3 regions of the Pseudalkalibacillus sp. R45 genome follow, and region 3 is predicted to be linked to each of the others. Evidence: riboswitches for the same ligand, from Rfam matches in the RefSeq annotation. Region 3 holds a riboswitch; each other region holds the start of a gene.
The links. A riboswitch is a leader RNA that binds a small molecule or an ion and turns the genes downstream of it on or off. The one in region 3 is predicted to bind S-adenosylmethionine.

Region 1 (2,271 bases), on a different contig from region 3:
CATATGGTTATCATTGCCTTTCAATTGTTCAGAATCAACGTTTTCTTCTCTATTTTGATTTCGTTGATAAACTTCCTCTTTCATTTCTTGTAATTGTGATTTGAAATCTTCTATTTGTTTATCAGTTAAAGCCATGATTCCTCCTCCTTTTTTGAACCTTTCCCATTCACAGATGAAGGTAAACACACTTCCAGTTACCTCCTTTTAATTGTGGCAATTTAGAACCAAGTCGGTTTAAATCATTATTTGCGCGGAATGGGAGTGAATTCGGAGAAATCAAAATCAAAAAAGACGCTTAGTGAGCGCCTTTTATTGAAACCTGCTATAAAATTGAACATCAATCATCTTCCGTTAATGCAATCGACAATTTAGAGGTCATTTTCACATTCTCAAAATCGATGCCCAATTGCACTGCTGTTTGTGCGATTTCAGGACGTATTCCCGATAACGTCGTAGAAACACCTAACAACCGTAACGAATAGATCAATTGGAATATTTCGTGTGCGACCATGGTATCCACCATGAAAACACCCGATAAATCAATATACAACCGTTCAATATTCCGTTCTTCACATTGCTTCAAGGTAATTTCAAGAATCGCCTTAGCCCTATGCGTATCGATGTCGCCGACAATCGGGAGCAGGCCAACATTGTGAGATAAATCAATCACAGGAGAACTAAGCTCATTGATCATCGCTTTTTGAGCCATCAACTGATCATTCAGATAGTTATTCTTTTCCTCTGTAAATCGAACCATAGCAATATCAAATTCTTTTATGATCATATCTTTCCACAAATCGATTTGTTCATTTGTATATTTACCTGGAGAGGCTGCTACAAAATCGTTAATTAGGTTCAAATATTGTTTCCGTACACGTATGAATTCCCTCATGACAAAATGTGTCGGTGTTTCAATGTGTTCCTTATCCCTCGCAGTAGCAATCACCCATTCCTCGAAATCCTTGAAGAACTCTGATTCTTCTTTTATAAAAATTCCAATCAGATTCAGATGAAACTCATAATTTTGCTGTTTCAACTTTTGAATGACTTCAGGATCAGTAGATGAATAAACACCTGTCGGATCGCTTTTATCCAGGGAGTTATACCAATCATCTGTAAGTTGTGGTGCTTTATTGAAAAGAAAATCATGTAGTTCTTTATTTCTCTGCACGATGCCATGACCTCCGCAATTCGTTTAATAGGTGTTATTTTCTTTTTCTCTTCCTATTTTAAATTAATCGAACCTTGAGGACAAATTTTATTTCAAGAAACCCAGTCAGTCTTAACTTCGGAAAGCACATTGGTAAAATCCTTGTTATTTCACTCTCACTTTTTCTTTCTTTTCAATTTGAATGACTTTTCCATCCTGTACGACCAAAGTGACAGACCCGAATTTCATGGTTTTCAGCATTTCGTTCAATTTTGGTGTTATAGATTCCAATTCATTTGCCACGCTTATTCTCCTCTCTTTTGGGATGGTACTCGGATAAGGTAAATAAAAAAGCCCCTCAGAATGAGAGACCTAATTAAAAGTACATCAAATGTGTATGTACCTTATCTCTCAAAATGGATTTCCATTTTGCTGGAATTAGCACCTTGCAAAAGCAGGTTGCCGGGCTTCTCAGGGCCAGTCCCTCAGCCACTCGTGATAAGTGAATCAACTTATTTTTTTGAATTTTACAGCATGATCAAAGTGACTGTCAATCATAAATTGAAATTTAGCCATAAATTCCTATTGGTATAGTATGAATTAATCACTTGCCATACTATGAAATATGTAACGCTGGAAAAGTCATTCCGTGAGATCAAACAACTTCACATCAGCGAGATCCATGCTCCTTAAACTGGTGGATAGCGATGTATCAATACATATGTGTATCCACTATACAACCCATATGATTTGCTAAAAATAACTCAAACAACGAAAGCCCTTCCTCTCTTTCGTCCTTACGACTCCTCGGTCGTGCCAGTGTGAATCAGTTACCGTACTTACTCTTAACTCCCTTCTACTCGAATTGTTTCCGTTTCTGAAATAATAGATTATTGGAGATTTAAAAGAGGGGTTGAAAATGTGGATTAAACGTTTTTACAGTGCGCACTTTGGCAAGGAGCACATGAGACCCTTTACAACCTGATCATAAAGGGAGCTTAAATCCATTTTTCTATGAAAGGTCATTTCCTATTGAGGACCAAATAAAGAAAACTTGGCAAAGCCAAGCCGTAGGCTGAGCCATTAGTTCCTCGAAAAAGCAATCGCTTTTCCTTCGTGCG
Region 2 (2,271 bases), on a different contig from region 3:
TCATCCTGTAAAACGGCGGAGCTACCACCCGATGATCCAGGACGTGCAATTCGCCTCCTTCGGCAACATTGATCTGCGTAAGCTGTGGATTCAGTGATTTTTCTATAGGCACTTTGGGACGGTTTTTTGGTAGGAGGTCGAATTGAGGCAGTTTACGTGTGTTTTCGTGTCCTTTATTTAAGCTGTTTCGAGACAGGGTTTCGATTTGTTCTCTTGCCCCTGTCCCGAATAGAATGGTTATGGGACAGTGTACCGCATTTTCCTCTAGCTCCAGTCCCAAATAGACGGTTATGGGACAGTGTACCGCATTTTCCTCTAGCTCCAGTCCCAAATAGAGCAGTTATGGGACAGTGTACCGCATTTTCCTCTAGCTACAGTCCCAAATAGAGCGGTTATGGGACAGTGTACCGCATTTTCCTGAGTCTCCTGTCCCAAATAGAAGGTTATGGGACAGTGTACCGCATTTTCCTCTAGCTCCTGTCCCAAATAGAGCAGTTATGGGACAGTGTACCGCATTTTCCTGTGTCTCCTGTCCCAAAAGAGCCGTATTCGGACAGAGTACAGCCGTTTTCTCTTGTTTCTTGTATGTGTATGAAGATGATCTAACTCCCACATTCTTTTTTCCTCAAATAAATTTTCTGAGCTCAATTAAGATCAAGAATCTACCTTGAAAACTGCGGAATGCCAAGGGTGACAAGCGCCAATAATCTTGCTCGAAAACTGAAATTCGATATTGACACGTTTTTTGTAGCATGCTAAGATTCAAATAATTTAAAAATTAAATTGATTTTCAACTCTTATCAAGAGAGGCAGAGGGACTGGCCCGATGAAGCCCGGCAACCATCAAACTTCGGTTTGAAAGGTGCTAATTCCTGCGAAGCGTTTGTGCGCTTCGGAAGATGAGAGAGACAAATGTATTTATAATTTGGCCTCTCTGTCTTTATCAGAGAGGCTTTTTAATTTGCAAAAATGTTCAAATCCAAGTAAAGGAGGCATCTGACAGTGGGGAACTCTTTTTATAAAACTGGCTCGGTTCAAATCCCGAATTTCACACTGGAATCCGGTGAAAAACTTGATGAAATCGAGCTTGCCTATGAACGTTGCGGTCCTCGTAATGCCCCAGTCATCCTGGTCTGTCATGCGTTGACCGGCAGTCAATACACAGTCGGTACAAAAGAAGATCCCGGCTGGTGGCATGGTTTAGCTGGTGATGGCAGTTATGTCGATACGAGACGTTATCAGGTCATCACATTCAACGTGCTCGGCGGCTGCAACGGATCAACAGGACCAGCGTCCACGAATCCTGATGATGGTGATACTTATCGAGGAAAGTTCCCTGTTTTAACAGTTCGAGACCTGGTTGAAGTGCAGTTCGTAGCTCTGAATATACTGGGAATCAATCATATGAGAGCGGTCATTGGTGCGTCGCTTGGTGGGATGCAGGTACTTGAATGGGGAGCCATGTATCCGGATTTCATCGACAGCATCTTTCCGATTGCGGTTACACCACAGTTCAGCGATTACGCAATTGCATTCAACCATATTTCGAGTGTGGCAATCCAGCAAGATCCAGCCTGGCGTGAAGGGAAGCTTCCGAAACAAGGTTTGAGTCTGGCGAGGATGATCGGCATGATCACCTACCGATCTGACGTGCTCTTTGAAGAGCGATTCGATCGGAATCATATCAAAAAAGATGGCCAGTCCACCTATGACATTGAATCATACTTATCCTATCAGGGAGAAAAGCTGACCGAGCGTTTTGATGCGGATAGTTATCTCCGACTTCTTGAAGTGATGAACAGCCATGATCTTGGTCGTGAGCGAGGCGGTCTGGAAAATGCGATGCATCATCTTCATGTGCCAGTATTTGCAATCAGTTTTACACGGGATTTGCTCTATCCGCCTGAAAAAATGCGGGAGTTCGTGACAAAGCTCCAACAGCTAGGCGGTGCTGCTGAGTTTTATGAAGTGGATTCAAAATTTGGTCATGATGGATTCCTGGTAGAGTTCGAGAAATGGGGGCATATCATAGAGAATCGATTGGCTCAATTAGCCGTTGCGGATGCGAGATTAGAAGCTTAAGTGATTTATAAAAATAATAATGAGGAGTGATTGAGATGAGTGAAAAGAAAAAGTATCGTTTTGAAACAGTTGGGGTACATGGAGGTCTTGAAGCGGATCCAGTGACAGGAGCGAGAGCATTGCCGATCTATCAGTCGAACGCTTACAAATTCCAGGATACCGACCATGCTGCAAATCTTTTCGGCCTGC
Region 3 (2,271 bases):
ACAGTAAATGCTGTCGCACCTGGTTTCATCGAAACAGAAATGACAAAAGAAACTGCAGAACGACTAGGTATTCGTTTTGAACAATTTGTAGAAGCTAGTGTTGAGCGTATACCTGTAGGTCGTGTAGGAAAACCAGAGGATATCGCAAATGCTGTAACGTTTTTTGCAGATGAAAGATCTTCTTTTGTGAATGGTCAGGTGTTGTTTGTAGCTGGTGGACCAAAGAATTAATTCATATATTTTAGAATATAAAAAATGAGTGTGATTATCCATAAGCTGTAAATATCAATCAAAGACGTGCATGCACAGTTTCCAGAATTTTAAGATACAGGAAAGATTTCATTTAATCAGAACCTGAAGTGGAGGTTAAATTAAAGGTGAGTAATTAGGATTACTCAAATAATCGTGTGGAGTGATGGATCATGGCTCGAAACAAACTTTTGGTACCTGGTGCGAAAAATGCTATGGAGCAGCTGAAAGAAGAAACCGCCAATGAAATGGGGATTCAACCTGGTGCAGATACTACCTCACGTGAAAATGGTGCTGTCGGCGGTCAAATGACTAAACGTCTAGTCGGGATGGCCGAACAGCAATTAAGCAACAATAAACAACAGCAATAGTTTTATGAAAGAGGCCGTTTTACCGGTCTCTTTTAGGTTAATGCCGTTACAAAAAACGTTGCCATTACATAAACTGAATAAATACAAAAATCTTGCTTTACTTCGTCATTTAAACGTGTTAAGATGATAATCAAAATAAAATGAATAATGAAAACTTCTTATCCAGAGAGGCGGAGGGACTGGCCCTTTGATGCCCGGCAACCATCGAATCAATCGCTTGATTGAGGAGAACGGTGCCAATTCCTGTAGGATGGTTAAACATCCTAGAAGATGAGAGGATCGTTACGAATAGATACGACCCTTTTCTTACTGGATGAGAAAAGGGTTTTTTCGTTGCAATGGATACCAGCGAAAAGCTCTCGATAGAAGTTTCGTTATTTTGAAAGGACAGATGAGACATGGAAACAGCTATTTTTGGAGCTGGATGCTTTTGGGGTGTTGAAGCATTCTTTGAAAAATTTGAAGGTGTTGTTTCAACACGCGTAGGTTATATTGGAGGCACTGTCGAAAACCCGACATATGAACAAGTGAAGACTGGAGATTCAGGACATGCGGAGGCAGTCAAGATCCAATATGATCCTGCCTTGATTTCATATAATGAACTACTCAATACATTCTTTGAAGTACATGACCCGACCACACGGAATAGGCAAGGTATTGATATTGGACATCAATATCGTTCAGTCATTTTTTATACAAATCACAATCAAAAAGATATAGCCGAAGAGAAGATCAAAGTATTGACGGAAAAAGCTGTATTCAAGCTTCCGATCGTGACTGAAGTTGAAAAAGCTCCTACCTTCTATGACGCTGAGGAATATCATCAGAAGTATTTACAGAAGAATGGAGCCGTCGCTTGTGGTATGTAAGATTGGATAAGAATGGCATATATATTAACCTTGTTTCACTATCCCCAACAACGGGTAGATTGATGTCGAATAATCTCTTCTAGGAGTATGAAACGACATCATTAAGAGGGGCAAGGTTTTTTATGTTACGTTTACAATACTTTATTCTCGCAACTGGAATCATCATTTTCCTTTCATTATGTATTGCTGCGTTTGATGTTGACTCTTCAAATGGAAGCAAGCAGGGTAAAGGAGATTGGGTTGGTGCTTGGACGGCAAGTATGCAACAACCTGGGAAAGACGGCGTGTCGAAGCAAGGTTTTGAAGATCAGACAATCCGGATGATCATCAATCCGAATATGGATGGTAAAAAGTTGAGGATCCGAATGGCAAATACGTTTGGTTCGGATCCGCTGACGATTGAAGAGGTACATGTTGCGCGTGTGAAAAATGGCGCAGAGACCGTATCTGAATCCGATAAGCAAGTCACTTTTGAAGGAGATCAAAAGGTAACAATTCCTGCTGGGAAAAGGACATTTAGCGACCCTATCCCGTTTAAAGTGAAAAGTGATGAAAAACTGGCTGTAAGTATTTATGTTAAGGAGAAGTCAGGACCAGCAACCTGGCACCCCCGTTCGATGCAGACAAACTATATCTCAGAACCGGGTAACCATGCGTCAAATACGGATGATAAGGCGTTTAAGAAAAAAGAAGAGTCCTGGTTCTGGTTGGACGGTATTGATGTCATACCCGATGCAAAGGTTGATGGTTCCGTTGTTGTCTTAGGAAGTTCTATCGCGAAT

Region 1: another riboswitch for S-adenosylmethionine. It lies ahead of ACTWQL_RS23830 (YezD family protein); the one in region 3 lies ahead of msrA (peptide-methionine (S)-S-oxide reductase MsrA).
Region 2: another riboswitch for S-adenosylmethionine. It lies ahead of metX (homoserine O-acetyltransferase MetX); the one in region 3 lies ahead of msrA (peptide-methionine (S)-S-oxide reductase MsrA).

Annotation. Positions count from the first base shown of each region.
Region 1 covers NZ_JBQQCL010000030.1:20,849-23,119, reverse strand. Annotated here, with positions in the region: gene ACTWQL_RS23840 (TraR/DksA family transcriptional regulator) at 1-135, opposite strand, end outside; gene ACTWQL_RS23835 (STAS domain-containing protein) at 338-1,171, opposite strand; gene ACTWQL_RS23830 (YezD family protein) at 1,316-1,441, opposite strand; SAM riboswitch class I at 1,552-1,655, opposite strand.
Region 2 covers NZ_JBQQCL010000006.1:175,713-177,983, forward strand. Annotated here, with positions in the region: gene ACTWQL_RS12880 (ABC transporter substrate-binding protein) at 1-97, shown strand, start outside; SAM riboswitch class I at 795-906, shown strand; gene metX (homoserine O-acetyltransferase MetX) at 1,003-2,082, shown strand; gene ACTWQL_RS12890 (O-acetylhomoserine aminocarboxypropyltransferase/cysteine synthase family protein) at 2,118-2,271, shown strand, end outside.
Region 3 covers NZ_JBQQCL010000001.1:338,994-341,264, reverse strand. Annotated here, with positions in the region: partial or broken gene fabG (3-oxoacyl-ACP reductase FabG) at 1-231, shown strand, start outside; gene ACTWQL_RS01785 (small, acid-soluble spore protein, alpha/beta type) at 423-620, shown strand; SAM riboswitch class I at 776-897, shown strand; gene msrA (peptide-methionine (S)-S-oxide reductase MsrA) at 1,019-1,489, shown strand; gene ACTWQL_RS01775 (SGNH/GDSL hydrolase family protein) at 1,612-2,271, shown strand, end outside.